DNA from 2 places in the Fusibacter sp. genome. Region 1 is predicted to be linked to the other one. Evidence: a T-box and tRNA genes for the amino acid it is inferred to sense, from the RefSeq annotation. Region 1 holds a T-box; the other holds one or more tRNA genes.
The links. The T-box of region 1 lies ahead of tyrS (tyrosine--tRNA ligase). A T-box ahead of a tRNA ligase gene usually reads a tRNA of that ligase, here a tRNA-Tyr.
Positions count from the first base shown of each region.

Region 2: it has a tRNA-Tyr gene. The T-box ahead of tyrS (tyrosine--tRNA ligase) is inferred to sense a tRNA for this amino acid. The anticodon was not compared.

Region 1 is NZ_JBVBZF010000101.1:4,694-8,900, forward strand. Features, by position in the region: gene AC220I_RS12210 (GNAT family N-acetyltransferase) at 1-163, shown strand, start outside; gene AC220I_RS12215 (hypothetical protein) at 328-678, shown strand; gene AC220I_RS12220 (HD-GYP domain-containing protein) at 726-1,928, shown strand; T-box leader at 1,999-2,218, shown strand; gene tyrS (tyrosine--tRNA ligase) at 2,435-3,664, shown strand; gene AC220I_RS12230 (hypothetical protein) at 3,947-4,207, shown strand, end outside.
Region 2 is NZ_JBVBZF010000001.1:257,858-262,064, forward strand. Features, by position in the region: tRNA gene AC220I_RS01990 (tRNA-Glu) at 348-425, shown strand; gene AC220I_RS01995 (hypothetical protein) at 427-639, opposite strand; gene AC220I_RS02000 (hypothetical protein) at 671-967, shown strand; tRNA gene AC220I_RS02005 (tRNA-Leu) at 973-1,056, shown strand; gene AC220I_RS02010 (hypothetical protein) at 1,112-1,420, shown strand; gene AC220I_RS02015 (hypothetical protein) at 1,433-1,645, shown strand; tRNA gene AC220I_RS02020 (tRNA-Ser) at 1,715-1,859, shown strand; tRNA gene AC220I_RS02025 (tRNA-Tyr) at 2,098-2,188, shown strand; tRNA gene AC220I_RS02030 (tRNA-Pro) at 2,380-2,450, shown strand; tRNA gene AC220I_RS02035 (tRNA-Pro) at 2,457-2,531, shown strand; gene AC220I_RS02040 (GIY-YIG nuclease family protein) at 2,604-3,173, shown strand; gene AC220I_RS02045 (hypothetical protein) at 3,198-3,506, shown strand; tRNA gene AC220I_RS02050 (tRNA-Pro) at 3,497-3,574, shown strand; gene AC220I_RS02055 (hypothetical protein) at 3,593-3,889, shown strand; gene AC220I_RS02060 (hypothetical protein) at 4,005-4,207, opposite strand, start outside.

The DNA of each region.
Region 1 (4,207 bases):
TCATCGTATTGAGGCGAATGTAATGCCCCGAAACGAACGGTCTATCAGAGTTGTGGAGAAGTGCGGTTTTATCAATGAGGGCTTAGCCAAGCAATATCTGAAGATTAATGGGATTTGGGAAGACCACTATCACATGGTAATCCTCAATGAAGAAGATGTATAATATGGTGCCATTAAAGTGTTACGAATCAGTGAAACACTTTAATGGCGCTTTTTTACGGCTATTTTTCTTGCTTTATTAAAATCAATAAGGGTATAATAAAAGGGAATAGATGATGTTGGAATATTCAGAAAACTTCAAAAAAATCATAGGAAGTAGGTGATGTCATGCTACAAGATCTAAAGCTTTCAATAATTGAACAGGGCAAAGAGTCGATAGAAGAAATTAGCAAGGTTTTCTATTTAGAGGAATCAGAAGTCGTAGAGCTTGAAATGCCATTGATTGTAGATGTGACTAAGCTTTTGAGTGGTAGGATTATAGTGACCACTCGTAGCATTTACCCTGTGAATAAATTTGTGAATTTGGATTTGACCATCAGTAAGATTAAATACTCCTTAATCGGTAAAATCAAGAGCTTTAAGGTCGTTGAAAGCCGATTGTACGAAATCACAATTCTTCTAGAAGAAGTTCCAGACCATTTGCTTTTAGAGCTTGAAACATTTTATATTGAAAAATAGGGTCTATATTAGCTATAATGAAAGAAATAATCAAAGGGTGGTGTACAGTGAGAAAATTAGATGTGAATCAACTTGAAATAGGTATGATTTTAGGTGCTCCCATAGTAGATGCCGAAGGCGTAGTAGAACTTTTAAGCCGTGGAACAACCCTTACCAAAAGACATATTGCTTTGATTACCCAAATGGGTCCAATGGATGTTTACGTCTTGGACCACGAAGAGGAAGAAGCAGAAGAAATTGTTGTGGATGTTGAAGATATCGCTAAAAAAGCTGAAGCCGACGGTAGGGCATTTGACCTTGAAAAACTCATCAAGGACCTAGACGAAATTGATCAACACGTTTATGAACCTGCACCGAGAAGTATTGTTAATAATAATATGGAAGTTAATATCATCACTGGGGAGTATGATCTCCCAATTGATGTGAGACATGAAAAGGCCATAGAGGATACAAAGATGGTCTTCACCCAAATTAGGGAAGACGGCGTTTTAGACCTCGAAAGAATAAGACGAAATGTTGAAGAAACCTTGCCGGATATGGTACGGAACAATGACGTACTCAAGCGTTTGAGTCAGCTTAAGAACTCGGATGATTATACCTTTGAGCATTCTATAAGAGTGTCGATTCTTGCGACGATGATCGGCAAATGGCTGGGTTATTCTCAAGAGGAATTGCTTGAGATTGGTGAGGCCGGTTTGCTCTTTGATATTGGTAAACTCAATGTGCCAGAATTCATCATTAAAAAGCCTACACAGGTTAATTTGGAAGAGTATGAACTCATTAAAAAACATGCTCAGTTTGGCTATAGCATTTTATTAAAGACAAAAGGCGTTTCCAGCAATATTAAATATGCTGCCCTTCACCACCATGAGAGAATGGACGGCAGTGGCTACCCTCTTAGATTAAGAGAAAATCAAATTCATGATTATGCTAAGATCATCATGGTATGTGATGTGTTTGACGCTTTAATTACAGATAGACCTTACAAGAAGGGCATCTCGCCAATTCTAGCGGCGGACTATCTGTCGTGGTCAAGTGGCAAACTCTTTGATTCCAAGGTCTGCTACGTCTTTATCAAAAAGCTCTCAGAATACTACTTGGGCAAGAAGGTTAGACTTACAAATGGACAGGAAGGTGTCATCGTCTTCATAGATGCCAACTATCCTACAAGACCCCTTGTACGCGTAGGCAATGAATTTGTCAACTTAATCAAAGATAGAACTTTGAACGTGGCGTTTCTGGAATCATAGACTCAAATGGACATGAGTTGACAACTTAAAAATTATCGTTTATATTAGTCTTAATCGACTTTAAATTTAATAGAAGGCATTGATTGATTAGAGTAGACTTGAATTTTTGTTTCAGAGAGTGGTGCGGTTGGTGTGAGCATCATAGAGATTTAAGCTTGAATTACGGATCATGAGCCATAGTGAGAAATTGCTACGCGTACTGGGCGTTAACAGTTTGAGGTGTTGTTTGTTAGATGATGGCAATAAACAGCATGAATTAAGGTGGTAACACGGGTAATCTCGTCCTTTAGGATGATAATTCCCGTGTTTTTTTATTATATACAACAAAATTTGAGCAGAAAGCTGTGATGAGAAATGTTTAATCTCAAACAGCGTTAGCGAAAATTGGTTTGAGACATCGAAGGTGGCTCAAATGTTGTTTTAGCCTCCTTTAAAACGCAGCTAAGCTTGTTTAATCAAAACAAATTACCAAAACAAATTATCAAGATAAATTAAGAGGTGATAGGATGAAAAACGTATATGATATTTTACTTGAGCGTGGTTACATTGAACAGGTAACACACGAAGAAGAAGTTAAGGAACTGCTGGCAAAGGAAAGTGTAACCTTCTATATTGGCTTTGACCCAACTGCTGACAGCTTGCATTTAGGCCACTTCATTCAAATTATGGTTATGATGCATATGCAAAGAGCGGGTCATAAACCGATTGCCCTAGTGGGTGGTGGTACTGCGAAAATCGGTGATCCATCTGGCAAAACAGATATGAGAAAGATGCTCACACCTGAAGCAATTGTTGAAAATGGCAACAAGCTCAGAACGCAAATGGAAAAGTACCTAAAACTCGATGACGTCAATGGCTATATGGCGAATAATGCGGATTGGCTTGATGAGCTCAGCTATATTCCATTTATTAGAGAAATCGGGAGTAAGTTTTCTGTAAACAGAATGCTCACGGCAGAGTGCTTCAAGCAAAGACTTGAAAAAGGGCTCAGCTTCTTAGAGTTCAACTACATGATCATGCAGGCTTACGATTTCTTAGAGCTCAACAGAAGATATAAATGTAAGATGCAACTTGGCGGTAACGATCAATGGTCCAACATCATCGCAGGGGTTGACCTTGTTAGACGTATGGAGCAAGAACAGGTTTACGGGCTGACTTTTAAGCTCTTACTCACAAGTGAAGGCAAGAAAATGGGAAAAACAGAAAATGGCGCTATTTGGATTGACCCAGATAAGACATCGCCATATGAGTTGTTCCAATACCTTAGAAATGTTGAAGATGCTGATGTCGAAAACTGTTTAAGACTCTTAACCTTCCTGCCAATGGATGAAGTAAGACGTTTAGGCGCACTTGAAGGTGCAGAAATTAACAAGGCAAAAGAAATCTTGGCATTTGAGTTTACTAAAATCGTCCATGGTGAAGAAGAAGCACAAAAAGCACTTGATGCAGCTAAAGCATTGTTTGCAGGCGGTGGCGACAGTGCCAATATTCCATCAACGACTTTACAAGCAAGTGCGTTTGAAAATGGTATGCCACTATTGGATTTACTTGTGACACTTGGTCTAATTGCTTCAAAAGGTGAAGGCAAGAGACTTGTTGCGCAAAAAGGGATTACCGTAAAGGATGAAGTCGTGGCGGATTTCGCGATGAACATCACCTTGGAAATGTTCGAAGACAATGCGATCATGATCCGAAAAGGCAAAAAAGTCTTCCATAAAGTCATTATTGAATCATAGAGTCGAGATATAGAAACTCAGCAACCTTCTTATTCCAAGTAGATTGCTGAGTTTTTTTGTATATTATAAAATAAGTTGTGATGAGGAATTTTAGGCCTCAGAGAGCATCAGAAAAAGTTGCTTGGAGGCTTCTTTAGTTGATAAAAATATTGTAGTATGTCTTAAATGATTTTATAAAAGGCCATAATTCCCTAGATAATATCTAGAAGTCCCGATATAATGGTATAAAGGCTTTTAAGTTAACCTTTTAGAAACTCTATTTGAAACGGGAGGCGTAAAACCGTGACGATCAAATTTAAGGATATATTGAATACTGTACTCAAAGAAGATGATTTGGACATTTATGAAAAAATGTGCTTGTTGATCCTGCTCAATATGGAGGATGATGCCAATTTAACGTCGGAAGTACTTGGCAATTATATGGGGTGTTCCACTGTAAGGGCAAAGCTTGCCTTTGAATCTCTGCATACAAAAGGCTATTTAAAGGGTGAATCCGTTTATTATGAAGGTGAAACGATTCAAAGAAGAGAGAGCAATGTCATT
Region 2 (4,207 bases), on a different contig from region 1:
TATCGCCCAGAACAGAGAAACGAGCCTTTTGTGGAGAATTTTATAAGTTAAGATTTTCTAAGTTAAGAAACGAATCAAAAGGCTCACTTCGAAAGAACTGAGCCTTTTTTATTGTTTAACGGTTAATATAGTAAGAGCAAGTGGTTGAAATTCCCCCTCCCTATATTAAGCAACCCTTCAGTAAGGTGGTACTTACATGAAGTCCAGGTATGGGATTAGAACCGTAAAACCGGTCACCCGTGAAAGAATAAAGGGATCATTTTGTTTGGTATAAAATGAGTAAGCGCCCTAACTACAAAAGACTTTATCCGAGAAGGGCCGGATATAAACAATAGTCCCTTACGTATACACCTGTCTGCTAACTGGCCTAGGCGATTTGACTTTCAATCAGAGAAATGCGGGTTCGACTCCCGTCAGGTGTACCAATTATTCAATAACAATTTGTTTTAAAGTTCTAATTTCATCTTCAATGGCTTGATGAATTTCAGACAAAAAGAGATTGGCTGCATCATTTGCAGTCTGTTCAATTCTAGCAAGAGTAGGCTTTTTTCCATCTTGATAGACTTTAATTTGAGAAGCCATTACTAGTTGTCTTGCAATCTTTGCAGCAGCTGTTTGATTTTGAAAGATAATTTCCATAACCGTATATATGGTAGAAGTGAGGTGAGTGATGATGTTACGTTATACAGGCATCAGAGAGGAAGGTGCTGATACAGTTGGGTATAGCACACAAGAAGAATGTGAAAAATTTATTATTGAAAAACAAGGTAAGTTGAGTGTCATGTCTGGTTACCATGTTCTAGTACTTCAAGTTGCAAAAGGTAATATACGGTATGTACCTTATTGGATTGATAGTTTTGGGTATGGTGGTCTACGTTTTGACTTAACACATGAAGATGCGTTCGAACATGCAACCAAAGTTGCTGAAGTACCGTTTAGAATTGTTGAAGTTCATTTTGATGTATAAACTATGGCGATGTGGTGGAAAACAGGTATACACGCTAGGCTTAAACCCTAGTGCCTTCGGGATTGAGGGTTCGAACCCCTCCATCGCTACTAACCCTTGATCACAAAGAATTTTTATGTTAAAGTTAATTCTTTGGAGTGAAAAATGAAAAAAATCGTATTTGGAAGTTTCCTACTATTATTAAGTTGTTCTGCTCAAGTGGAAAGTGATCCAGGACCAATTTATGCAAGATGGGTTTGTGATTCACAAGTTGGAATGGGTACTACAATCCGTAGTCCTTGGGTTCCAGCCGAAGATATTAAGATGGATTGCCACACAAATATGTGTTGGTGGGAAAAGTCACCAAGACGTCTTGGTGAGCAAAGACAAGTACATTTCTTAATTCCAAGACCTGGAGATATTTGTCGTTATGAAGAAGCTCAAGGTCGTAAACCTGATGATCGTTTTGAATAAGAGGAAAATGAAATGCCTAAACAACGGGTGAGAGCAAAGGGTGCATCTATTGCACGAAACAAGAACATGCGATTTCGTATTGGTACACGTAAAGGTGGTCAATCTGCAATGGTAATGTCTGTACAACAACTTTTGGAAGCTTTAACTTCTGGATCTACTCGTCCAAGAGACATTCCAAAAATCAAGAAAGTTCTTGAATTGAAAGGTCATACATTGGCTGCATAAAGAATGGGCTGGTTTTAGCTGCGGCGACCCTTGTTTCCAGCACATGAAATAAGAAAAAATGAGGATTATGGGGTGGTGACGAAATTGGCAGACGTCCTTGGCCTGCTAAGCCGAGAGTCCTAGCGTTAATTTAAGTGTACATAGGATTAGCCGATACTTTTGTGTTGATCAGCATTTGTGTCGTGGAATGCAGGTTCGAACCCTGCCCACCCCACTAAATAGTATATGAAATAGGAGATGATTATGTTTTTCAAACCGAAATTCAAGTACTATAAGGATCATAGAGAAACTAAACGATACAAAACTAAGAAACGTATGGCTACAAACGTGTGGTTATATAGTTCACCATTCTTGTTAATTGGAGCAAACGTTATTGCTGGATTAACTCTTTGTTTAATGATTCTTGGTATGTTCACAACATTAATGTTTCTTGATGAAACAAAATAATCTATGGAGGATGCAATAAGGGCTAACTGGTGTGGCCGCCTGACTGTAAATCAGGTCCCTTTGGGCAAGAGGTTCGATTCCATCCTTCCTCCACCAAACACATCATTGTACTAATCGCGAAGTACAATGCAGTAAGGCTGACTACTGGTTTCATGAGCCACAGTCACATGAAAGGGATGTGATACCCTCGCCTTACTACCAACAATGAGCTTATGGTCTAAGTGAAGGGCACCCCCTAGTCTATTGGGGGAGATGAAGGTACGAACTTCTGGGCTCACCAAAACAATCTGTGCGTGGTATAAAGGTATTACTCTTTGTTTGGAACGAAGGAATGAGGGTTCGAGTCCCTCCGCACTGACTTTGACAGAGTGTAATATCAGTCTGGTAGATGGCTCCCCTAGGAAGGGAGAGGTCGTGAGTTCGAATCTCACCACTCTGAATGCTGAAGTTCAGATCGTATCGTTTTGAACTTCATAAATAACTGAAAGAATAACTGTTGGGAGACACTTTCATGTATTTTTATGTTTATAAAATAACCAATAATATAAATGGTATGATTTATATTGGCGTTCATCAGACAGAAAATCTAAATGATGGTTATATGGGATCTGGCCTCCTTCTAAAAAAGGCTCAGAAAAAGTATGGACTCGAAAATTTCTCTAAAGAGATTTTATATGAATGTAATTCTCGTGATGAATTATTTGTAATGGAATCTCAATTAGTTACCCAAGATTTTGTAAACAGTAAACAAACATACAATACTCGATTAGGTGGTCAAGGTGGACCAAAAGAACCTCGAAAAACCGATTATTATCGTTCTGGTGCACACTCCCACAATGTAAAATTAGCACAGAAAAAAGCTAAAGAAAAACATATTTTATTAAAACAACAACGAGTTGACAAATATAATCAAAATCCAGTATTATGTACTCATTGTAAACAACCTTTACTATACGAAAAACACCGTAATAAATTCTGCAGCAAATCTTGTGCAGCAACATTTAATAATACGGGCCGAGTGCCTACAAAAGAACATCGAGCAAATACAGCTCGAACTTTAAGGAAAAAGAATGATTTATGAATTTGACGGCCTAAAATTAAAAGATTGGCTTCCTATATTTTAGGCCCAATATATGCTAGACAACTAACTCCAGCTGACCTTAAAAAAGGAATTGCTAATCTTGATTTGTATTTTTGTGAACGAACAGCTGCTGGTGAAATTTTAATTCAAACGAATATTAAACAAACATCTGCACAATTTATAATCAATGAAAATACTCAAACTGTTATTGGACAAATTGAATGTTGGGATGTTAATGATTCCAATCATGAACCAATAATTTATTTCGCTTTACGAGATGATGATATATTGAAACAACTTTATGTGCGAGTTGTTAATTCTATCTCCGTGTAGCTCAGCTTGTTCAGAGCGCTCGCTTTGGGAGCGAGAGGTCCAAGGTTAGAATCCTTGTACGGAGACCAATTTTTGAGATAGAAATTATGGGTATGGCAAATGAGTGGTTGTTTCAAACAACCCATGAATTAAAACATATTTTGCGTTACTGTTTTATTTACACAAATAAAGATCCTGACACTTATTTGGATTTTACAATTGGTAAATTAAATGTGGATCAATGTCAAACAGTTAAAGAAATTTATACTAAGTTGTGGAATAAATTTCAAGAAATTAATGGTCTAAAAGAATATGTTATCCAAAATTCAAAATATGCTTTTAGCCACTTAAATGAGCCAACTAAAGAATTAAAACGTTTACACAAGTTAAAGTGGAAACTTTGAATACCTAGACGAGCGATACAGTGGGTACGGTGAATAAGAGAGTATGGTATTAGGATCTTATTTGCGAGATGGTTGCACTAGAATTGATCCTCTAGCACAACCATTGACTCGTCGTTTATTTTAATAAATCTCGATCACCTTCATCTTCTTCAATTGAAATGTCACAATGACGATCTTGAAAAAGATTTAGGATACGACAAATAATATATGCAACTTTCCATTTCCATGTGTTGTGTGGTAGACGTAACCATTTTCCAAAACGTGAAGACATTGTTTCGTCAGGATCACCACCAAAAACCGTGTTGAAAAATTGGTCAA